3 regions of the Erwinia pyrifoliae DSM 12163 genome follow, and region 3 is predicted to be linked to each of the others. Evidence: predicted binding sites of a transcription regulator. Region 3 holds the regulator's gene; each other region holds the start of a gene.
The links. The regulator CRP, encoded in region 3, controls carbon source genes, mostly activating them, when cyclic AMP is high. The targets are predictions, from matches to a motif close to ATGTGANNNNNNTCACAT.
Positions count from the first base shown of each region.

Region 1: the regulator CRP is predicted to act here: its motif matches at 6,468-6,485, upstream of yrbN (protein YrbN).
Region 2: the regulator CRP is predicted to act here: its motif matches at 3,295-3,312, upstream of cdd (cytidine deaminase).

Region 1 covers NC_017390.1:430,227-438,298, forward strand. Annotated here, with positions in the region: gene infB (translation initiation factor IF-2) at 1-1,025, shown strand, start outside; gene rbfA (30S ribosome-binding factor RbfA) at 1,206-1,619, shown strand; gene truB (tRNA pseudouridine(55) synthase TruB) at 1,619-2,563, shown strand; gene rpsO (30S ribosomal protein S15) at 2,671-2,940, shown strand; gene pnp (polyribonucleotide nucleotidyltransferase) at 3,243-5,375, shown strand; gene nlpI (lipoprotein NlpI) at 5,504-6,388, shown strand; gene yrbN (protein YrbN) at 6,498-6,572, shown strand; gene EPYR_RS01980 (DEAD/DEAH family ATP-dependent RNA helicase) at 6,565-8,072, shown strand, end outside.
Region 2 covers NC_017390.1:1,555,221-1,563,292, reverse strand. Annotated here, with positions in the region: gene metG (methionine--tRNA ligase) at 18-2,099, shown strand; gene EPYR_RS06895 (CidA/LrgA family protein) at 2,161-2,556, shown strand; gene EPYR_RS06890 (CidB/LrgB family autolysis modulator) at 2,549-3,241, shown strand; gene cdd (cytidine deaminase) at 3,366-4,259, shown strand; gene EPYR_RS06880 (NAD-dependent malic enzyme) at 4,383-6,080, shown strand; gene sanA (outer membrane permeability protein SanA) at 6,262-6,975, shown strand; partial or broken gene mglC (galactose/methyl galactoside ABC transporter permease MglC) at 7,011-8,035, opposite strand; partial or broken gene EPYR_RS06865 (ATP-binding cassette domain-containing protein) at 8,055-8,072, opposite strand, start outside.
Region 3 covers NC_017390.1:3,700,441-3,708,512, forward strand. Annotated here, with positions in the region: gene EPYR_RS16895 (LysE family translocator) at 171-773, opposite strand; gene EPYR_RS16900 (hydrolase) at 835-1,851, shown strand; gene EPYR_RS16905 (YheU family protein) at 1,851-2,069, shown strand; gene EPYR_RS16910 (phosphoribulokinase) at 2,177-3,046, shown strand; gene EPYR_RS16915 (OsmC family protein) at 3,083-3,490, opposite strand; gene crp (cAMP-activated global transcriptional regulator CRP) at 3,856-4,488, shown strand; gene EPYR_RS16925 (YccS/YhfK family putative transporter) at 4,549-6,627, shown strand; gene argD (bifunctional acetylornithine/succinyldiaminopimelate transaminase) at 6,673-7,890, opposite strand; gene EPYR_RS16935 (aminodeoxychorismate synthase component II) at 7,977-8,072, opposite strand, start outside.

The DNA.
Region 1 (8,072 bases), 760 kb from region 3:
TGCAGGCGGAGGTTCTGGAACTTAGCGCTGTACGTCAGGGTATGGCGAGCGGTGTGGTGATCGAATCCTTCCTGGATAAAGGCCGTGGTCCGGTTGCTACCGTACTGGTACGTGAAGGTACGCTGAACAAAGGCGATATCGTGCTGTGTGGTTTTGAATACGGCCGCGTGCGTGCGATGCGTGACGAGCTGGGTCGCGAAGTGCTGACTGCGGGCCCATCGATCCCGGTTGAGATCCTCGGTATGTCTGGTGTACCGGCTGCGGGTGATGAAGCCACCGTGGTGCGTGACGAGAAGAAAGCGCGTGAAGTGGCGCTGTATCGTCAGGGTAAATTCCGTGAAGTTAAGCTGGCGCGTCAGCAGAAATCTAAGCTGGAGAACATGTTTGCTAACATGACCGAAGGCGAAGTTTCTGAACTGAACATCGTGCTGAAAGCTGACGTACAGGGTTCTGTCGAAGCCATTTCCGACTCACTGATGAAACTTTCTACCGATGAAGTGAAAGTGAAAATCGTTGGTTCTGGCGTGGGTGGTATCACCGAAACTGACGCCACCCTGGCCGCAGCGTCTAACGCAATCCTGGTTGGCTTCAACGTGCGCGCCGATGCATCCGCACGCCGCGTGATTGATACTGAAAGCCTGGATCTGCGCTACTACTCCGTCATCTATAATCTGATTGACGAAGTGAAAGCGGCGATGAGCGGCATGCTGGCACCTGAGTACAAACAGCAGATCATTGGTCTGGCTGCGGTACGTGACGTGTTCAAATCACCGAAATTTGGTGCTATTGCCGGTTGTATGGTGACCGAAGGTAACATTAAACGCCATAACCCAATCCGCGTACTGCGTGACAACGTGGTTATCTACGAAGGCGAGCTGGAATCCTTGCGCCGCTTCAAAGATGACGTTAACGAAGTCCGTAACGGTATGGAATGTGGTATCGGCGTGAAGAACTACAACGATGTGCGTGTTGGCGATATGATCGAAGTGTTCGAAATTATCGAAATCCAGCGTACAATCGATTAATAATCTGACAGATATCCGGCAAATTTTGCGTGACTGCATGATGACCGCCGAATCAGCCCAGGCGCTTACCTAATCAGGTTACCGGCGTGAAAAAGGGTTGTGACGCAGCCGAGCCGCAAAAGAGGTAGGATATTATTTGGGAGGCTTCTGGCCTCCCAAATTATTTGGAGATAAAAAATTATGGCGAAAGAATTTGGTCGCCCGCAGCGTGTTTCTCAGGAACTGCAAAAAGAGATCGCTATCATTCTGCAACGTGAGATCAAAGATCCGCGTCTGGGCATGATGGTGACCGTTTCCGGTGTGGATGTGTCCCGTGACCTGGCCTATGCCAAAGTGTTTGTCACCTTCCTTAACGACAAAGACGAAGCGGCAATTAAAGCCGGCTTACGTGCGCTGGGCGATGCATCTGGCTATATCCGCACCCTGCTCGGTAAGGCAATGCGCTTGCGCATCGTGCCTGAGCTGACCTTCTTCTACGATAACTCGCTGGTCGAAGGGATGCGCATGTCAAACCTGGTCACTAACGTGGTGAGGAACGACGAAGAGCGCCGTGGTCCGGCAGAAGAAAACCCCGAAGAAGGCAAGGCTGAGTAATGAGTCGTCCTCGTCGTCGCGGTCGCGATATTCACGGTGTGCTGTTGCTGGATAAACCTCAGGGGCTGTCCTCCAACGATGCGCTACAGAAAGTAAAACGCCTGTATAACGCCAATCGTGCCGGTCATACCGGCGCGCTGGATCCGTTGGCGACCGGCATGCTACCCATTTGTCTGGGGGAAGCGACCAAGTTTTCTCAGTATCTGCTGGACTCGGATAAACGTTATCGGGTGATTGCTCGCCTCGGGCTGCGTACCGACACCTCGGATGCAGAAGGCGTGGTGGTCAGTGAGCGGCCGGTAACATTCAGCGCTGAAGCCCTGGATCAGGCGCTGGACAGTTTCCGTGGCGAAACGCAGCAGATCCCGTCAATGTATTCGGCGCTCAAATACCAGGGACGTAAGCTTTACGAGTATGCCCGTGAAGGCATAGAGGTGCCGCGTGAATCGCGCAGCATCGTGGTGTATGAACTGCTGTTTATTCGCCATCAAGGTAACGAGCTGGAACTGGAAATTCACGTCTCGAAAGGGACTTACATCCGTACCATTATTGACGATCTCGGTGAAAAACTGGGCTGTGGTGCGCATGTGACTAACTTGCGCCGCCTTCAGGTTGCCCGATATCCGATTGAAAGGATGGTCACGCTGGAGCAGCTTAATGCGCTGTCTGAAGAGGCGCACCGAACCGGCATATCGCCTGCGGATCTGCTCGACCCGCTGCTAATGCCGATGGATAGCCCGGTATCCGAATATCCCGTGGTGAATTTGCTGAGCAGCGTGGCTGCATACTTTAAGCAAGGCATGCCGGTACAGGTGGCAGGTGCACCAGAAAGTGGACTGGTGCGCGTCACGGAAGGTGAACAACAGAAGTTTATCGGTATGGCAGAAATTGCTGACGATGGACGCGTAGCTCCGCGCAGGCTGGTTGTAGAATATTCCGACTAGCTATTTGCGCTCTGGCATGGCTAAGAGTAGAATGGCGCGGCTTTACATTGGGTGGCTGAATTAGAGATCGGCGCCTGTACATTTATCTTAAAATTTGGAGTTGTCTCATGTCTCTAAGTAATGAAACTAAAGCAAAAATCGTTGCTGATTTCGGTCGCGATGCTAACGACAGTGGTTCTACAGAAGTTCAGGTTGCACTGCTGACCGCACAGATTAACCATCTACAGGGTCACTTCTCTGAGCACAAAAAAGACCACCACAGCCGTCGTGGCCTGCTGCGCATGGTATCTCAGCGTCGTAAGCTGCTGGATTACCTCAAGCGTAAAGACGTTGCACGCTACACCAGCCTGATCGAGCGTCTGGGTCTGCGTCGCTAAGTCGTACAGACTGTCCCGCCCCGTTTTCAGTTTTTCTGGCAACGCTGTGGGCATGCGGACAGTCTGGTGCAAGTTTGCTGGAAAGGGGCCTTAATGGCCCCTTTTTTCAAGCAGGCGGCAGCAATTACACGCAATTTATTGTATTGTTGCTTAGTGTGATCTTCAGTTGCAGAGGTTCGCGCGGCTAATGAGAGGCTTTATCTCATCAGGGATTAAGGTTGTCATTAGTCGCGAGGATGCAAAATGAAGATTTGAAACCCACGGCCGGTAAAAATACCCGCCCGGATGTTAAGGAACTAACTTTGCTGAACCCGATCGTAAAAAAATTCCAGTATGGCCAGCACACCGTCACTCTTGAAACCGGAATGATGGCTCGCCAGGCAACGGCAGCCGTTATGGTGAGCATGGATGACACTGCTGTTTTCGTCACCGTGGTTGGTCAGAAAAAATCAAAACCTGGTCAGGATTTCTTCCCTTTGACCGTAAACTACCAGGAGCGTACCTACGCTGCTGGCCGTATTCCAGGCAGCTTTTTCCGTCGTGAAGGCCGCCCAAGCGAAGGCGAAACGCTCACCTCGCGCCTGATTGACCGTCCAATCCGTCCGCTGTTTCCGGAAGGGTTTGTCAATGAAGTGCAGGTGATTGCCACCGTGGTCTCCGTTAACCCTCAGGTTAACCCGGATATCGTCGCCATGATCGGTGCTTCTGCTGCGCTGGCGCTGTCTGGCCTGCCGTTTAACGGACCTATCGGTGCGGCACGCGTCGGTTACCTGAACGATCAGTACGTGCTTAACCCAACCAGCGATGAGCTGAAAGAGAGCAAGCTGGATCTGGTTGTTGCCGGTACTAAAGGTGCGGTGCTGATGGTTGAGTCTGAAGCCGAGCTGCTGAGCGAAGAGCAGATGCTGGGGGCGGTGGTATTTGGCCACGACCAGCAGCAGATCGTCATCGATAACATCAATGCGCTGGTTGCTGAAGCGGGCAAACCACGTTGGGACTGGCAGCCAGAAGCGGTTAACGAGGCGTTGCGTTCACGCATTGCTGCACTGGCCGAGTCTCGCCTGAGCGATGCTTATCGCATTACTGAAAAGCAGGAGCGCTACGCTCAGGTTGATGTCATCAAATCTGAAACCACGGCTGCGCTGCTGGCGGAAGACGAAGCGCTGGACGCTGGTGAAATCAGCGATCTGCTGCACGCGCTGGAAAAAGACGTGGTACGCAGCCGCATTCTGCGTGGCGAACCGCGTATCGACGGCCGTGAAAAAGACATGATCCGTGGTCTGGACGTGCGCACCGGCGTGCTGCCGCGTACTCATGGCTCCGCACTGTTCACCCGTGGTGAAACTCAGGCGCTGGTCACCGCCACGCTGGGTACTGCCCGTGATGCGCAGAACCTCGACGAGCTGATGGGCGAGCGTACTGACAACTTCCTGTTCCACTACAACTTCCCTCCGTACTCTGTCGGCGAAACTGGCATGGTGGGTTCGCCTAAGCGTCGTGAAATTGGTCACGGTCGTCTGGCGAAGCGTGGCGTGCTGGCCGTGATGCCAAAAGGCGATGCTTTCCCGTATACCGTGCGTGTGGTGTCTGAAATCACTGAATCAAACGGCTCGTCTTCGATGGCGTCCGTTTGTGGTGCGTCTCTGGCGCTGATGGATGCAGGCGTGCCAATCAAGGCCGCTGTAGCCGGCATCGCGATGGGTCTGGTTAAAGACGACAACAACTTTGTTGTGCTGTCCGATATTCTGGGCGACGAAGATCACCTGGGCGACATGGACTTCAAAGTAGCCGGTAGCCGTGAAGGCATCACCGCGCTGCAGATGGACATCAAAATTGAAGGTATCACCCGCGAAATCATGCAGGTGGCTCTGAACCAAGCTAAGGGTGCGCGTTTGCACATTCTGAGCGTCATGGAGCAGGCTATCAGCGGTCCGCGTGGCGATATTTCTCAGTTTGCACCGCGTATCCACACCATCAAGATCAGCGTTGATAAAATCAAAGACGTGATCGGTAAAGGTGGCTCGGTCATTCGTGCGCTGACGGAAGAAACCGGCACCACTATCGAAATCGAAGATGATGGCACGGTGAAAATCGCGGCTACCGACGGTGAAAAAGCTAAATTTGCTATCCGTCGTATCGAAGAGATCACCGCAGAGATCGAAGTGGGTCGTATCTACAACGGTAAAGTGACGCGCATCGTTGATTTTGGTGCCTTTGTGGCTATCGGTGGTGGTAAAGAAGGTCTGGTACATATTTCTCAGATCGCCGACAAGCGTGTAGAAAAAGTGACAGACTATCTGCAAATGGGCCAGGAAGTTCCGGTGAAAGTACTGGAAGTTGACCGCCAGGGTCGCGTACGCCTGAGCATCAAAGAAGCTGGCGAACAGGCTCAGCCTGAAGCAGAAGCCGCTCCTGCCACACCAGAAGCCGAATAAGCAGTACTGATGAATTCTCCGTACCTTGTGGGTGCGGAGAATTTTTTGAACGCAAGGGCGGGATGGCCTTGTCGATGGCAAGCGGGTAACAGGATGTTATTCCCAATGTTTGTTTTCGGGAGTGGTACATGAAGCCATTTTTGCGCTGGTGTTTCCTTGCGACGGCTTTATCGTTGGCTGGATGTAGCAACACCGATTGGCGTAAGAACGAAGTTTTGGCAGTTCCTTTGCAGCCCACGCTGCAACAGGAGGTCATTCTTGCTCGCATGGAACAAATACTTGCCAGTCGGTCATTAACCGATGATGAACGCGCACAGCTGTTATATGAGCGCGGAGTGTTGTATGATAGTCTCGGTTTGAGGGCGCTGGCGCGAAATGATTTTTCACAAGCGCTGTCCATCAGACCGGATATGCCTGAAGTATTCAATTACCTAGGCATATATTTAACGCAGGCAGGCAATTTTGATGCTGCCTATGAAGCGTTTGATTCTGTACTTGAGCTTGATCCAACTTACAATTATGCGCGTTTAAATCGCGGCATCGCCCTCTACTACGGTGGAAGATTTAAACTGGCGCAAGATGATCTGCTGGCGTTTTATCAAGACGATCCCAACGATCCGTTCCGCAGCTTGTGGCTGTATCTCACCCAGCGTGAGATGAATGCAGAGCAGGCTAAAGTATCGCTGAAGCAGCGATACAATAAAGCGGTTAAGGAGCAATGGGGATGGAATATTGTCGAGTTCTACCTGGGCAACATCAGCGAAAAAACGCTGACGGAACGGCTCCAGGCGGACGCAACGGATAACACCTCGCTCGCTGAACATCTCAGTGAAACCAACTTCTATTTAGGTAAGTACTACCTAAGTCTGGGGGAGAAGGACAACGCAGAAGCGTTGTTCAAGCTGACGGTCGCCAACAACGTTCACAACTTTGTTGAGCATCGATATGCATTGTTGGAGCTGGCGCTACTCGGCCAGACACAAGACGATTTATCAGAATCTGACCAGCAATAGCTGACGAACTTTTATTGCCTGAATTTCGAAAAGTCATCATCTTGGCGGATGAGGGTCTTTTTGTTCGTCGAAACCACTAATTTGAGCCGGTTCACACTTTTTGATGAAAATGACTGAAAATTTTCACGACGAGTTATGTAGACTGGCCGCCGCAATCTACGAGGCACGTGTACTACATGACTGATATCCAAACTACTTTCGCTGAACTTGGCCTGAACGCCGACCTCCTTGAATCACTGAACGGCATGGGCTACGTCAAGCCATCCCCAATCCAGGCTGAGTGTATTCCTCACCTGCTGGCAGGCCGTGACGTGTTAGGTATGGCGCAGACCGGAAGTGGCAAAACTGCAGCCTTCTCGCTGCCACTGTTACATAACATTGACCCTACTGTTAAAGCGCCGCAAATTCTGGTGCTGGCACCAACCCGCGAACTGGCGGTTCAGGTTGCTGAAGCCGTTACGGACTTTTCTAAACATATGCGTGGTCTGAACGTTGTTGCCCTTTACGGCGGCCAGCGTTATGACGTTCAGCTGCGCGCTCTGCGCCAGGGGCCACAGGTTGTTGTCGGCACCCCGGGTCGCCTGCTTGACCACCTGAAACGCGGCACGTTAGACCTGTCTAACCTGCGCGGTCTGGTGCTGGATGAAGCCGATGAAATGCTGCGTATGGGCTTTATCGAAGACGTTGAAACGATTATGGCGCAGATCCCAGACGGTCACCAGACCGCGCTGTTCTCTGCCACAATGCCAGAGGCGATTCGCCGTATTACTAAACGCTTTATGAAGGATCCGCAGGAAGTGCGTATCCAGTCAAGCCTTACCACGCGCCCGGACATCAGCCAGAGTTACTGGACGGCTTACGGCCGTAAAACGGATGCGCTGACCCGCTTCCTGGAAGCAGAAGACTTTGATGCAGCGATCATCTTTGTGCGTACCAAAAATGCCACGCTGGAAGTTGCCGAAGCGCTTGAGCGTAACGGTTATAACAGCGCCGCGCTTAACGGTGACATGAACCAGGCTCTGCGTGAGCAGACGCTGGAGCGTCTGAAAGATGGCCGTCTGGATATTTTGATCGCCACCGACGTTGCTGCCCGTGGTCTGGACGTTGAACGTATCAGCCTGGTGGTTAACTACGACATCCCGATGGATGCAGAATCTTACGTGCACCGTATCGGTCGTACCGGCCGTGCTGGTCGTGCTGGCCGCGCACTGCTGTTCGTTGAGAACCGTGAGCGTCGCCTGCTGCGTAACATTGAACGCACCATGAAGCTGACCATTCCTGAAGTGGAGCTGCCAAACGCAGAACTGCTGGGTCAGCGTCGTCTGGCTAAGTTCGCCGCGAAAGTTCAGCAGCAGCTGGAAAGCAGCGATCTGGAACAGTACCGTGCGCTGCTGTCTAAGATGCAGCCGGAAGACGAACTGGATATCGAAACTCTGGCCGCCGCTCTGCTGAAAATGGCTCAGGGCGAACGTCCACTGATCGTTCCTGCTGATGCGCCGCAGCGTCCGCGTCGCGAATTCCGCGATCGTGATGACCGTCGTGACGATCGTCGCGGTGACCGTCCGGATCGTGGCCCACGCGAAGCGCGTGGCGAAGCGCGCGATGGCGACCGTCCACGTCGTGAACGTCGTGACGTTGGCGATATGGAAGTGTACCGCATTGAAGTGGGCCGTGATGATGGTGT
Region 2 (8,072 bases), 1.9 Mb from region 3:
TTACGCCGGGTCGGGCAATCGGTTACCATCTAACCCCCTTTTTCAACAGGTATGAGCTAAGTCTTACTATGACTCAAGTCGCGAAAAAAATATTGGTAACGTGCGCCCTGCCGTACGCAAATGGTTCCATTCATCTCGGCCACATGCTCGAGCATATCCAGGCCGATATTTGGGTCCGTTACCAGCGAATGCGCGGCAACCAGGTTTACTTCATCTGTGCTGATGACGCACACGGTACGCCGATCATGCTGAAAGCCCAGCAGATGGGGATGGCACCGGAGCAGATGATTGCGGACATGAGTCAGGAACATCAGACCGACTTTGCCGGCTTTAATATCAGCTATGACAACTACCACTCCACGCACAGCGAAGAGAACCGTGAGCTGTCCGAGCTTATCTATACCCGACTGAAAGAAAACGGGTTTATTAAAAACCGCACCATTTCTCAACTCTACGATCCGGAAAAGGGCATGTTCCTGCCGGACCGTTTTGTGAAAGGCACCTGCCCGAACTGTCAATCACCGGACCAGTACGGCGATAACTGTGAGGTCTGTTCTGCTACCTACAGCCCGACGGAACTGATTGAGCCGAAATCGGTGGTATCCGGTGCGACTCCCGTGCTGCGTGATTCGGAACACTTCTTCTTCGATTTGCCAGAGTTCAGCGCCATGCTACAGGCCTGGACCCGCTCCGGCGCGTTGCAGGAACAGGTGGCCAATAAGATGCAGGAGTGGTTCGAGTCTGGCCTGCAGCAGTGGGATATCTCGCGCGATGCGCCCTACTTCGGCTTCGAAATCCCCGGCGCGCCGGGAAAATACTTCTATGTCTGGCTGGATGCGCCCATCGGCTACATGGGTTCATTTAAGAACCTGTGCGACAAACGCGGTGATATCGATTTTGATGCTTTCTGGCGTCAGGATTCTGACGCCGAGCTTTATCACTTCATCGGTAAAGATATCGTCTACTTCCACAGCCTGTTCTGGCCAGCGATGCTGGAAGGCAGCCAGTTCCGCAAGCCGACCAACCTGTTTGTGCATGGCTATGTCACGGTGAACGGCGCAAAAATGTCCAAGTCACGCGGCACCTTTATTAAAGCCAGCACCTGGCTGCAGCATCTCGATGCCGACAGCCTGCGCTACTACTATGCCGCCAAGCTCTCTTCGCGCATCGACGATATCGACCTGAACCTTGAAGATTTTGTGCAGCGCGTCAATGCCGATATCGTCAACAAGGTGGTGAACCTGGCCTCGCGCAACGCCGGTTTTATCAACAAGCGCTTTGCCGGGCAGCTGTCTGCTGAAGTCGCCGATCCGGCGCTCTATCAGACCTTTATCGACGCATCCAACAGCATCGCCCAGGCCTGGGCCAGCCGTGAGTTCAGCCGGGCAGTACGCGAAATCATGGCATTAGCTGACGCCGCCAACCGTTACGTTGATGAACAGGCTCCGTGGGTGGTGGCAAAACAGGAAGGCCGTGACGCAGAGCTGCAGGCTATCTGTTCGATGGGCATCAACCTGTTCCGCGTACTGATGACCTGGCTGAAGCCGGTGATGCCCTCTCTCGCCGAGCGCGCTGAAACTTTCCTCAATCAGCAACTGAGCTGGGAAGGCATTGAACAACCGCTGCTGAACCACAATATCGCCGCGTTTAAAGCGCTGTACAGCCGCATTGAAATGGATAAGGTGAATGGTCTGATCGCCGCCTCAAAGGACGATGCCGCCACCGCCCAACCGGCAGTGAGTGGTCCGCTGGCAGACGACCCATTGCAGGAAACCATCAGCTTTGACGACTTCGACAAAGTAGATATGCGCATTGCGCTGATCGAGAATGCCGAGCTGGTGAAAGGTTCTGACAAGTTGCTACGCCTGACGCTGGATATCGGCGGCGAAAAACGCAATGTGTTCTCCGGCATTCGCGCTGCCTACCCCGATCCGGCGCTGCTGGTGGGTCGCCTGACGGTGATGGTTGCCAACCTGGCGCCACGCAAGATGCGCTTTGGCCTGTCAGAAGGGATGGTGATGGCAGCAGGGCCTGGCGGAAAAGATATCTTCCTGCTCAGCCCGGACAGCGGCGCGCTGCCCGGACAGCTGGTTAAGTAATCGTCATCTGATATCGGGGGCGGCGGCAACTACGCCGCCCCCGACAGTTTCTGGAGCTTATATGCGTTCCGTGCTGCACGTTACCTGGCAATATCTGCGTGCCATATTCATTATTTATCTCTGCCTGTATGCCGGTCGCGGTGTTGCCGGGCTGTTGCCTCTTGCTATCCCCGGCAGCATTCTCGGCATGCTGTTGCTTTTTATCCTGCTTAGCTCCAACCTCCTTCCGCTTTACTGGGTCAAACCCGGCTGCCATCTGCTGATTCGCTATATGGCGCTGCTGTTTGTCCCCATCAGCGTGGGCATCATGGATCATATGGATATCCTTAGCGCGCAGTTCGCTCCGATTGTCATTTCCAGTACGGTGGGCACGCTGATCGTGCTGGTGACGACCGGGCTGGTCGCGCAGCATATGGCGCGCCGTTATCACTCACGCCAGGGGGCTAAAGATGAATGAAATCTGGTGGTCACTGCCGTTAACCGTGCTGGTATTTCTGGCGGCACGCAGGCTGGCGGCCAAAGTCAACAGCGCCATCTGCAATCCGCTACTGATTGCCATGGCGGTGATTATCCTGCTGTTACTGCTGCTGCACATGCCCTATGCCCGCTATTTTCAGGGCAGCGCGTTGCTTAACCAACTGCTGCAACCGGCGGTGGTGGCGCTGGCGCTGCCGCTTTACGAGCAAATGCCCCAGATCCGCATACGCTGGAAGTCGATCCTCAGCATCTGTTTTATTGGCAGCCTGACGGCGATGACTTCCGGCAGCGCCATCGCATTATGGCTGGGGGCCACGCCGCAAATCGCCGCGACCCTGTTACCCAAATCGGTGACCACGCCCATCGCGATGGCGGTTTCCGCTGCGCTCGGCGGCATCCCCGCCATCAGCGCCGTTTGTGTGCTGATAGCGGGCTTGCTGGGCGCGGTATTTGGCCATATGCTGCTCAATCTGTTGCAGGTACGCAGCAAATTTGCACGCGGGCTGGCGATTGGCAACGCGTCACACGCGCTGGGCACCGCCCGCGCTGCCGAGGTTGACTATCAAGAAGGAGCGTTCAGCTCGCTGGCGCTGGTGCTGTGTGGCATTATCACCTCGCTGCTGTCACCGTTTATTTTCCCGCTAATGCTGAAACTTAGCGGGTAAAACTTGCGATAAGTCTCTCATTTTGGTGATGCGTTTCACTTATTGCATTGATAGAGCGATTTAGATCACATATAACTGGCTGCCGGCCCGTTATATGGGCTGCATTCAGCGCAAGAGGCTTACTATGCACCCACGTTTTCAGCCGGCATTTGCCATGCTTCCCCACCGATTACAGCACACCTTAGAACCCATATTATCGGCGACGGACTTTGCCGGGTTTATCCGCGCTGAACAGGCCGTTGCCCTAAAGAAACAGTGCGGATTCAACGACAGCGAACTGGCCTTTGCCCTGCTGCCGCTGGCGGCTGCCTGCGCCGTTGCGCCGCTGTCTGATTTTAACGTCGGTGCCATCGCCCGTGGCAAAAGCGGCACGCTGTACTTTGGTGCCAATATGGAATTTGTCGGCGCCACGATGCAGCAAACGGTTCACGCCGAGCAGAGTGCGGTCACGCATGCCTGGCTGCGCGGGGAAAGCGCGCTGATAAGCATCACCGTTAACTACACGCCGTGCGGCCACTGCCGCCAGTTTATGAATGAGCTGAACAGCGGCACCGATCTGACGATAGAGCTACCGGGCCGCGCCGCCGCCACGCTTGGCCACTATCTGCCGGACTCATTCGGACCACGCGACCTGGCTATCTCTACCCTGCTAATGGACGATGTCGACCACGGGGTGGCGCCCTGGGGCGATGTGCTGCAACAGGCGGCGCTGGCTGCCGCCAACCGCAGTCACGCGCCTTATACCGGGTCATGGAGCGGCGTGGCGCTGCAAACCGCCAGCGATGCGATCTTTGCCGGGCGCTATGCCGAAAATGCCGCCTTTAATCCCAGCCTGCCGCCGTTGCAAGGCGCGTTGAATTTACTCAATCTGGCCGGAGAAAATCTGAGTGATATCAGGCGTGCGGTTCTGGCCGAAGCGCCGGATGCAAAATTAAGCCAGCAGAGCGCCAGTGCAGCAACCCTGACCGCGCTGGGATGCCACAGCTTCACCACTATTCCACTGGTAAAAGTGGAATAAACATGCTGTAAGGCAGACAAAACCACCGCTTTTGTTATCAGCTGTTAACAAAAGCTGTACTTTCGGATGAATTATTTTAGGATTGGTGCCACCACATCCCGATCCAGAAAGAGTAAGAATTCCATGGAACTCGACTACGAAAGCAAACGTTCGCTGTACATCCCTTATGCTGGCCCTATCCTGCTGGAATTTCCCCTGCTGAATAAAGGCAGCGCCTTCTCGATTGAGGAGCGTAACGACTTCAACCTCAACGGGCTGCTGCCGGAGACGGTTGAAAGCATTGAGGAACAGGCAGAACGCGCCTGGCGTCAGTTCCAGGACTTCAAAAACAATAACGATAAACACGTCTACCTGCGTAATATTCAGGACACCAACGAAACCCTGTTCTACCGCCTGCTCGACAATCATCTGGAAGAGATGATGCCGATTATCTACACCCCGACCGTTGGCGCTGCCTGTGAACACTTCTCCGAGATTTACCGCCGCGCGCGCGGCCTGTTTATCTCCTACCCTAACCGCGCCAGCATCGAAGATATGCTGCAGAATGCCACCAAGCAGAACGTCAAGGTGATCGTGGTTACCGACGGCGAGCGTATTCTCGGCCTCGGCGACCAGGGGATTGGCGGCATGGGCATCCCAATTGGCAAGCTCTCCCTGTATACCGCCTGCGGTGGCATCAGTCCGGCCTACACCCTGCCGGTGGTACTCGATGTGGGAACCAACAATCAGCAACTGCTGAACGACCCACTGTATATGGGCTGGCGTCACCCGCGCATCACCGGTGAAGAGTACGACAGTTTCGTCAATGAATTTATCCACGCGGTGAAGAACCGCTGGCCGAACGTGCTGCTGCAGTTTGAAGATTTCGCGCAAAAAAATGCCATGCCGCTGCTTGAGCGTTACCGTGACGAAGTGTGCTGCTTTAACGATGACATTCAGGGTACTGCTGCCGTGACGCTGGGTACGCTGATTGCCGCCAGCCGTGCTGCAGGCAGCAAACTGTGCGAACAGAAGGTGGTGTTCCTCGGAGCCGGTTCAGCCGGTTGCGGTATCGCCGAGCAGATCATTGCGCAGATGAAGTCAGAAGGTCTGAGCGACGAGGAAGCACGCGCACGGGTGTTTATGGTTGACCGCTTCGGCCTGTTAACGGACAAACTGCCTAACCTGCTGAACTTCCAGAGCAGGCTGGTGCAGAAAAGTGACCATCTGGCCAACTGGGACAGCGCCAGCGATTCGCTCTCGCTGCTGGACGTGGTGCGTAACGCCAAACCTGACATTATGATTGGCGTATCCGGTCAGCCGGGTCTGTTCAGCGAAGAGATCGTGCGCGAGATGCACAAACACTGCGCGCGCCCGATCGTTATGCCGCTGTCTAATCCGACCTCGCGGGTGGAAGCGACGCCACATGACATCATGGCCTGGACCGATGGCAGCGCGCTGGTGGCAACCGGCAGCCCCTTCTCCCCGGTTAGCTGGAAGGATAAAACTTATCCTGTTGCCCAGTGCAATAACTCCTATATCTTCCCCGGCATTGGCCTCGGCGTGATTGCCTCCGGTGCTACTCGCGTTACCGACAGCATGCTGATGGCAGCCAGCCGGGCGCTGGCCGACTGCTCACCGCTGGTTAACGATGGCGAAGGGCCGGTACTGCCGGAAGTCAAAGATATCCAGGGCGTGTCGAAAGTGATCGCAATGGCGGTGGGTAAAGCGGCCCAGCTGGCTGGCGTGGCGGTGGTGACCCCTGAAGACGTGCTGTCGAAAGCCATTGCCGCCAACTTCTGGCTGCCGCAGTACCGTAACTATCGTCGTACCTCAATCTGATAACGCTATTCCCCTGAGTGGCTGGTATCAAAGCAGGTGCTTTAATCAAACCCGCTGTGATGCCAGCAATAATGGGGAATTTGCCTGGAAATACCCCACCCGGCACGGAGTGACTTGCTTCACCTTGCTGCCTCAAGTAGCCTTGACCCTCTCTTACCTGCCAACCCGAGTGCCGTTCATCATGTTGAAGCGCCTGATTTATGGTCTGATTATCATCATTACGTTGATATCAGCGACCGCACTCGGCCTCGATCGCTGGGTCAGCTGGAAAACCGCACCCTATGTGTATGACGATCTCACAGCGCTGCCGCATCGTCAGGTTGGCGTGGTACTGGGAACCGCTAAGTTTTATCGTACCGGGGGGATCAATCAGTATTATCTCTATCGTATGCAGGGCGCGCTGAACGCTTATAACAGCGGCAAGGTCAACTACCTGCTACTGAGCGGAGACAATGCCCTGCAGAGCTACAATGAGCCGATGACCATGCGCCGCGACCTGATCGCCGCCGGCGTGGATCCTTCAGATATCGTGCTGGATTATGCTGGTTTTCGCACGCTTGATTCCATCGTACGTACGCGCAAGGTGTTTGATACCAATGATTTTATTATCATCACCCAGCGTTTCCACTGCGAACGTGCACTGTTGATCGCGCTGCATATGGGGATTCAGGCTCAGTGCTATGCGGTGCCATCACCAAAGAATATGATGAGCGTGCGGCTGCGCGAAGTGGCAGCGCGTCTCGGGGCGCTGTCCGATCTGTACGTGATGAAGCGCGAGCCGCGTTTCCTCGGCCCGCTGGTGCCGATCCCAGCCCGCCATGACGTGCCGGAGGGTGCGCAAAGTTACCCGGCGGTCAGCCCGGAGCAGCTACTGGAGTTACAGCAGAAGAAGTAAAAAGGCTGGCGTGACGGCCAGCCTCTGGTACAGCATTATCGCCCGGTTAATCCCTGTTTCTTACGTGCGTACTTGAGTAAGTCCAGCGCCACGGCGAAGATAATAATGCCGCCCTTAATAATGTACTGCCAGTAAGGATTAACGCCGATACAGGTCAAACCATAGTTGATCACCGTAACGATAATCACGCCGGTTACCACGCCTGCCACCGTTCCTACCCCACCGGCAAAAGATACGCCGCCGACCACGCAGGCAGCAATCGCATCCAGTTTATACATAAAGCCAAGATTGTTAGTGGCCGAACCAATACGCCCCGCTTCCAGCATTCCGCCGAAGGCACAGAAGACCCCGGACAGGGCATAGACGAGTATCAGGTTAAACGGCACGTTGACGCCTGAGACGTGCGCGGCCTCCGGATTACCGCCGATGGCGAAGATGTTTTTACCGAAGCGCGTCTTAGTCCACAGGATCCACACCAGCAACACCGCAATCAGCGCGTAGAAGGTAATATAAGAGAGTTCGAAGTCGCCAAAGCGCAGAAAGCCCAAACAAAGGTGGAAAACTTCTCGTCAAAACCGGCAACCGGCGATGCGCCCACATGGTCGTAATAGAATGAGTTGACGCCGTAAACGATAATCATCGTGCCCAGCGTAGTGATAAATGGCGTGACCTTCAGGCAGGCAATAATCATGCCGTTAACCAGCCCTACCAGCGCCAATGGCACAAACGATCGCCACAACCAGCGCAATCGGCAGTGTTTCCAGCTGCGGAAAAACCTTGTTAGCGTTATCCATCGACTGTAACAGCGTGGCGGCCACCACGGCGGCCAGACCCACCTGACGCCCGGCGGACAGATCGGTCCCCTGGTAACAATCAGCCCGGCCACGCCCAGCGCGATAATCACGCGCACCGATGACTGAGTCAGAATATTACTCAGATTCATTAAACTTAAAAATGTCGGATCCTGAATAATAATAATGGCCAGTAACACCATCAGCACCACGTAGATCCCACCCTCTTTTAACCAGGCGAGTGCACTTTTCTTATTTACCGCGTTCATAATCACATCCACTGGATAATTAAAGGTGTAATGATGC
Region 3 (8,072 bases):
ATGCCTCCTTTGTAACCGGGCGTGTCTGTCCTGATAAAGTAATTAAAAATTATTCTTTATAACGAAATTTACTTAGTACTATTTGCGCATTCGATTGCCGGAATAGGGCAATCAGCAGCATCAGGCTCCATTTGCGCTTCAGGTTGATGTTCAGGCATGCCATTGGGCCGTTAGCGCCAAATCAACAGGACGCAAGCTGCGGTCAGTAACCCCATAAACACATTAAACAGCGTCCAGGCGCGGCGACTGCGCAGAATACGGCCAATCAGCGTACCAAATCCTAACCAGATAAGCCCGGACAGCACATTGACCAGCGCCATGCCGATACTGATCGCCACCACCGAGGCGCGAAAAGCTTCACCCGCCAGGCTGAAGCTGGCCACCGCCCCCAGCGCCATCAGCCACGCCTTAGGATTGATGAGCTGTAGCAGGCCACCCTGCCAGAACGGCATCCGCGCGGCCGGAGTCTTGTCGGTATCCAGCTTTTCATATTCGGCGCTGCCAATTTTCCATGCCAGCCACAGCAGATAAACGCTGCCCGCCACCTTGAGAAACAGATGCAGGGAAGGATAAAGCAGTATCAGTCCGCCAACGCCAAACGCCACCATCAGCAGCATGACCTGCATGCCGATCATGATGCCAATCAGTAAACTCAGAGAGCGAAAGAAACCAAAATTCGCGCCGGAGGCGGTGAGTAACATATTATTAGGACCGGGCGTAATGGCAGCGACCCAGAGAAAACCTGACATGGATAAAAACAGACTCAGTTCCATAGAACGGGTGCTCCTCACCCCCCGGAAATAATAAACAACCTGATGAAGCTAACAGCACGTTATGGATCCGACAAGCTCTGACCCGATGATTTTTGATCGCCCGGCTGAAAACCCATTTCGCCCGATGGTGGGTGCCAGCAATGCGCATCTGCAAACCCTTCTGCCGCGCCTGGTGCGCCGCCGGGTGACGCTAAAACCGCACTGGCAGCGGCTGACGCTGCCGGACGGTGATTTTGTTGACCTGGCCTGGAGCGAAAACCCGGCCCGGGCGCGCCATAAGCCGCGCGTGGTGCTGTTCCACGGTCTGGAAGGCAGCTTTCACAGCCCCTATGCGCACGGCCTGTTGCAGGCGTGGAAAGCGCGTGGCTGGCTGGGCGTGGTGATGCACTTTCGCGGCTGTAGCGGCGTCCCCAACCGCCTGAACCGCATCTATCACTCTGGCGAAACCGATGATGCCAGCTACTTTTTACAGTGGCTGCACGCTGAATGGGGCCAGGGGCCTACCGCTGCCGTGGGCATCTCGCTGGGCGGTAATATGCTGGCCTGCCTGATGGGCAAGCAGGGGGATAACTGCCTGCTCGACGCCGGGGTGGCAGTTTCCGCTCCGCTGATGCTGGAACCCTGTAGCCTGCGGCTGGAACAGGGCTTTTCCCGCGTTTATCAGCGTTATCTGCTCAACCTGCTGAAACAGAATGCCCGGCGTAAACTGCGCGCCTGGCCAGGCGCGCTGCCCGTCGACCTGGCACAGCTCGAATCCATGCGCCATCTGCGCGATTTCGATAATGCGATAACCGCCCGCGCTCATGGCTTTATTGATGCCAGCGACTACTACCGCCGTAGCAGCGCCATGCCGCTGCTGCCCGGTGTGCGTAAGCCGCTGCTGATCATTCACGCACAGGATGACCCTTTTATGACCGCTGACGTGATCCCCGATCCTGCCCTGCTGCCGTCAAACGTTGAATATCAGCTGACGCAGCATGGCGGGCACGTCGGTTTTGTAGGCGGAACGCTGCGCAGCCCACAAATGTGGCTGGAGCAACGCATTCCGCAATGGCTTACCACCTGGCTGGACAACTGATGATTATTCCCTGGAAAGAACTCGATTCTGCAACGCTTGATAACCTGATTGAATCCTTTGTGCTGCGCGAAGGCACCGATTATGGCGAACATGAGCGATCGCTGGAACAGAAAGTCGCCGATGTTCGCCGTCAGCTGAGCAGCGGCGAGGTGGTGCTGGTGTGGTCTGAACTGCACGAGTCGGTCAACATTATGCCGCGCGGCCAGTTTCACGGCTAAGCGCATTTTGCCTGTATTTTATCGCTGTACCTGCTGCATGGGTGACACAGATCGACAAATCATGTTACCAATGCAGCCCCACCCGTTTTTTCAGGGAGTTGTTCGCCATGTCGATTAAACATCCGGTTATCGCCGTTACCGGCTCCAGCGGGGCAGGAACCACCACCACCAGCCTGGCATTCAGGAAGATTTTCCAGCAGCTGGATCTGCATGCTGCGGAAGTAGAAGGAGACAGCTTTCACCGCTTTACCCGCCCGGAGATGGATATGGCAATCCGCAAAGCGCGCGATATGGGTAAACACGTTAGCTATTTTGGCCCGGAAGCAAATGATTTCGGACTGCTGGAGCGCACATTTAGCGAATATGGTCGCAGCGGTAAAGGAAAGTCGCGTAAGTATCTGCATACTTATGATGAAGCCGTACCCTGGAATCAGGTGCCAGGCACCTTCACGCCGTGGCAGCCGCTGGCGGAACCGACCGACGTGCTGTTTTATGAGGGGTTGCACGGCGGCGTTGTCACCCCGCAGCATAACGTGGCGGACAAGGTGGATCTGCTGGTTGGCGTGGTGCCCATTGTCAACCTTGAGTGGATCCAGAAACTGGTGCGCGATACCAGCGAACGCGGCCACTCGCGCGAAGCGGTGATGGATTCCGTGGTGCGATCCATGGAGGATTACATCAACTTTATTACCCCGCAGTTTTCACGCACCCATATTAACTTCCAGCGCGTTCCGACCGTGGATACCTCCAACCCGTTTGCCGCCCGTGGCATCCCTTCTTTGGATGAGAGTTTCGTGGTTGTCCACTTTCAGGGGCTGGAAGATATCGATTTCCCTTACCTGCTGTCCATGTTGCAGGGTTCGTTTATCTCACATATCAAAACCCTGGTGGTGCCGGGCGGCAAAATGGGGCTGGCGATGGAGCTGATTATGGGGCCGCTGGTCAAGCGGTTGATTGAAGGAAAGAAAATCGGCTGACGTTCTTTCCTTTCACCGCTAAGCGAAGGGGCTGGATCAGGCCAGTGCGATAACTTCATAACTGTGACTTATCTTCACCCCCTTGCCCAACATGATCGCCACCGAGCAGTATTTTTCCGCAGAGAGATCGACCGCACGCGCTACCGCGTTATCCGCCAGCGCGGTTCCGCTGACCATAAAGTGCAGGTTGATGTGGGTGAAGATACGCGGTGCCTCTTCGCGGCGTTCTGAGGTCAGTTTTACTTCGCAGTCAGCCACGCTGTGGCGGCCCTTTTGCAAAATCGAAACCACGTCTATGGCGCTGCAGCCGCCGACGGCCATCAGCACCATTTCCATCGGGCTTGGTGCTTTATCGCCCGAATTACCATCCATCAGCACCTGATGGCCGGATGAGGATTCTCCCAAAAACGTCATCCCTTCAACCCATTTAACCCGTGCCTGCATAACAACATCCTCCAATTCATTTAGTTACAGCAGAGTACGCCGCAGTCACTTAAACGGCAACGCTCTCTTTTTCTGACTATGCTGAAGCGAGACAACAGAAGACAGCCATCCCAAGCTGTGCTACAAACGAGGCTGTAAATTTCATCTGCATCATGATGTTGGTGAAAACGAAACGACAGCATACGGCTTGCCCCGGAGCGACCCGTGTCTTTTCCTATCGGAACGCTTGACTATGTCAACGCCTGGCAGGGATTCAGCCCCCCGTATATCCCCAATATTTACGTGCGGCAGCAAGGGGATCGTGGCACTTGCTGCGTGGTAAACCGGATGTATTCAGGCCAGATGACAACAGAGGATAACAGCGAATGGTTCTCGGCAAACCGCAAACAGACCCTACTCTCGAATGGTTCCTGTCCCATTGCCATATTCACAAATATCCATCCAAAAGCACGCTGATCCATCAGGGTGAGAAGGCGGAAACCCTTTACTACATCGTTAAAGGTTCAGTAGCGGTATTAATCAAGGATGAAGAAGGGAAAGAGATGATCCTCTCTTATCTCAACCAGGGGGATTTTATCGGCGAGCTGGGCCTCTTTGAAGAGGGCCAGGAACGCAGTGCCTGGGTACGTGCCAAAGTAGCCTGTGAAGTGGCTGAAATCTCTTACAAAAAATTCCGTCAGCTGATCCAGGTCAATCCTGACATCCTGATGCGCCTGTCTTCGCAGATGGCGCGTCGCCTGCAGGTCACCTCGGAAAAAGTGGGTAATTTAGCTTTCCTTGATGTGACCGGACGCATTGCCCAGACGCTGCTGAACCTGGCAAAACAGCCCGATGCAATGACGCACCCGGACGGGATGCAGATCAAAATCACCCGTCAGGAGATCGGCCAGATTGTTGGCTGCTCGCGCGAAACGGTCGGTCGTATACTGAAAATGCTGGAAGATCAAAACCTGATCTCCGCACACGGTAAAACCATCGTCGTTTACGGCACGCGTTAATCGCCCCTGAACCCACGGCGCGCCAGCCTCTGTCGCGCCTTTTTCTATTTGGTGCGGCTGATGTGGCGCAGAATCATTTATCAACCTGAAGTTAACTACGCACTGCGGCAAACGCTGGTGCTGTGTTTGCCGGTTGCACTTGGCTGGCTGCTGGGAGATTTACAGAAAGGTCTGCTGTTCTCACTGGTTCCCGCCTGCTGCAACAATGCCGGGCTGGATACGCCGCATAAACACTTCTTTAAACGCCTGATGGTGGGCGGAGGCCTGTTCGCCGGCAGCAGTTTTATTATCCAGTATGCCGGCGCCCAGGGGATCCCGCTGCCGCTGATCCTGCTGCTGATGGCGATGCTGCTGGGGGTTACCGGCGAGATCGGCCCGCTGCATGCCCGCCTGATGCCCGCCTCGCTGATTGCCGCCATCTTCACCCTTAGCCTCGCGGGGAAAGTGCCGATGTGGCAGCCTCCGTTACTGTATATCCTGGGCACCATCTGGTACGGCGTATTTAACTGGTTCTGGTTCTGGCTGTGGAAAGAGCAGCCGATGCGCGAAACGCTCAGCCTGCTATATCGCGAGCTGGCTGACTACTGCGAGGCAAAGTATCGCCATTTAAATCAGTTGAACGATCCCTCAACCGCCATGCCGCCGCTGTTTGCCCGCCAGCAAAAGGCCGTCGACCTCATCACTACCTGTTACCAGCAAATTCATATGCTGGCAGCCAACCGCAACCAGCACTACCAGCCTTTGACGCGCGCTTTCCAGGTGGCGCTTGACCTGCAGGAGCACATCGCCGTCAGCCTGCATCAGCCGGAAGACGTGCAAAAACTGGTGCGCCTGAGCCACGCCGAGGCGGTGATCCGCTGGAATGCGCAGCGTATCGCCGCCCGTCTGCGCGAGCTGGCTGACGATATCCTGTATCACCGCTTCCCCAAACGTTTTGAGATGGAGCAGCCGCTGGAAGCGCTGGAGAAGGTAGTCCATCAGCATCCGGATAATCCGGTCGGTCATTTTTGCTACTACCATTTCAGCCGTATTGCGCGCGTGCTGCGCACTCAACGCCCGCTTTACCGCCGCGATTTGATGGCCGACCGTCAGCGCCGCCTGCCGCTGCTGCCGGCGCTGAAAAGCTACCTTTCGCTTAAATCTACCGCTTTGCGCACCGCCGCACGCTATGCGGTGATGTTGACCTTTGCCAGTACGCTGGCGCTGTTTTTGGCTATGCCGAAGCCGTACTGGATACTGATGACCATGATGTTTGTCAGCCTGAACGGCTACAGTGCCACCCGGGTGCGCATCCAGCACCGGGCGCTCGGCACCCTGGCCGGGCTGGCGGTTGCCGCACTGGCCCTGCGCCTGCATGCTCCTGAGTCAATGACATTACTGGTGATGCTGGCCATCACCCTGGTCAGTTACCTGATTTTACGCAAGTTCTACGGTTGGGCGACGGTGGGCTTTACGGTAACGGCGGTTTATTCTCTCCAGCTTTTGTCGCTGAACGGGGAGAGCTTCTTATTGCCGCGCCTGCTCGATACGTTGATGGGCTGCCTGATTGCCTTTGGCGGCAACATCTGGCTGTGGCCGCAGTGGCAGAGCGGGCTGCTGCGCCAGAACGCAAACGATGCGCTGGAGGCCTTTCAGGAAGCGTTGCAGATGTTGTTAGGCAATGAACAGGATGTCAGCAAGCTGGCGAACCAGCGTATTAAAGTCAATCAGGCGCATAACGCGCTGTATAACTCCCTGAATCAGGCGATGCAGGAGCCTGGCTTCAATTCCCGCTATTTGGCCGATATGAAACTGTGGGTTACCCACAGCCAGCTGATCGTTGAACATATTAATGCGATGACGATTATGGCGCGGGAACATACCATGCTCACCGCCTCGCTGGCGGAGCGCTATCTTCAGTCCTGCGAGATAGCCCTGCAACGTTGCCAGCAGCGGCTGGAATATGACGGGCCGGGTTCAAAAAGCAATGTGCTGGAGGCACCGGACAATTTCCAGCATGGCCCGGTGACCCTGCTGGAAGGTCACATCGAGCGTATTCTCGACCACCTTAACACCATGCACACCATTTCATCACTGGCCTGGAGCCAGCGCCCACATCATGGCCACTGGCTGTCACGTCGCTTGGGGAAATCGTCATAGCGGCAACCCGAATAAGCGGTCGCCGCACGGTTAGCGCACCGTCGCTCAGCCCAGTACTTTATCAACGGCCGCAGCAAAGCGCACCATGCCTTCGGCGATATCGGCAGGCTCTATCACCAGCGATGGCGCGAAGCGCATCACGCCGCTACCGGCTACCAGCACCATCACCCCTTCGGCCGCCGCCACGTTAAGGATTTCGCGGGCTTTATCAGCGTACTGTGGCTTCAGCGCTGCGCCAATCAGCAGCCCTTTGCCACGGATATCGCTGAACAGATCGCGCTTAGCATTTAGCGCCTGTAGCGCATCAACAAACAGCTGCCGCCGCGCGGCCACGCCGTCGAGCACTTCCGGCGTATTGATGATGTCCAGCGCCGCTTCAGCCACCGCACAGGCCAGCGGGTTGCCGCCGTAGGTGGTGCCGTGCACGCCTGGTGCCATCACTGAAGCAATGTCGTTGGTGGTCAGCATCGCGCTGACCGGGAAGCCGCCACCCAGAGCCTTAGCCGTGGTGAGGATATCCGGGCTCACGCCGTAGTGCTCACAGGCAAACAGCTTGCCGCTACGGCCCATGCCGCTCTGTACTTCGTCCAGCACCAGCAGCGCATGATGTTCATCACACAGCTGACGCAGCCCCTGCATAAATTCCTCGGTAGCCGGCACCACGCCGCCCTCTCCCTGGATCGGCTCGACGACAATCGCACAGGTATGATCGTCGATAACCGCTTTGACCGCTGCCAGATCGTTAAAGGGCACATGGACAATATCAGCCGGTTTTGGTCCAAAGCCGTCGGAGTATTTTGGCTGCCCGCCGACGGAAACGGTAAACAGCGTGCGGCCGTGAAACGCATTATGGAAGGCAATAATTTTGCTTTTATACGGGCTGTGGCGCTGTGAAGCGTAGTAACGCGCCAGCTTGAAAGCCGCTTCGTTGGCTTCCGCGCCGGAGTTGGCAAAGAACACGCGCTCGGCAAAGGTGGCATCGATCAGTTTACTCGCCAGGCGCAAGGCTGGCTCGTTGGTGAAAACGTTGCTGGTGTGCCACAGGGTTTCGCCCTGGGTTTTTAATGCCTCCACCAGCGCCGGATGGCAGTGGCCCAGCGCGGTAACCGCAATCCCACCGGAGAAATCGATATACTCTTTACCCTGCTGGTCCCAGATACGGCTACCCTGGCCTTTGACCGGCACAAACTGTGCTGGTGCATAAACAGGCAAAATCACCTGATCAAACGTCGCCCGCGTTACCGCTTTCTTTTCCGCCGCCATTCATTACCTCACCGTTTAGTCTTTTCATACACATGAAAATATAGTCATAAAATATGCATAAAAAGTCAGAAAAAGGCAAACATTAATCAGCGTTTAAGAAAATTAGCCAGCAGCTGATGCCCCTGCTCGCTCAGAATGCTTTCCGGATGGAACTGCACCCCTTCCAGCGCCAGCGTACGGTG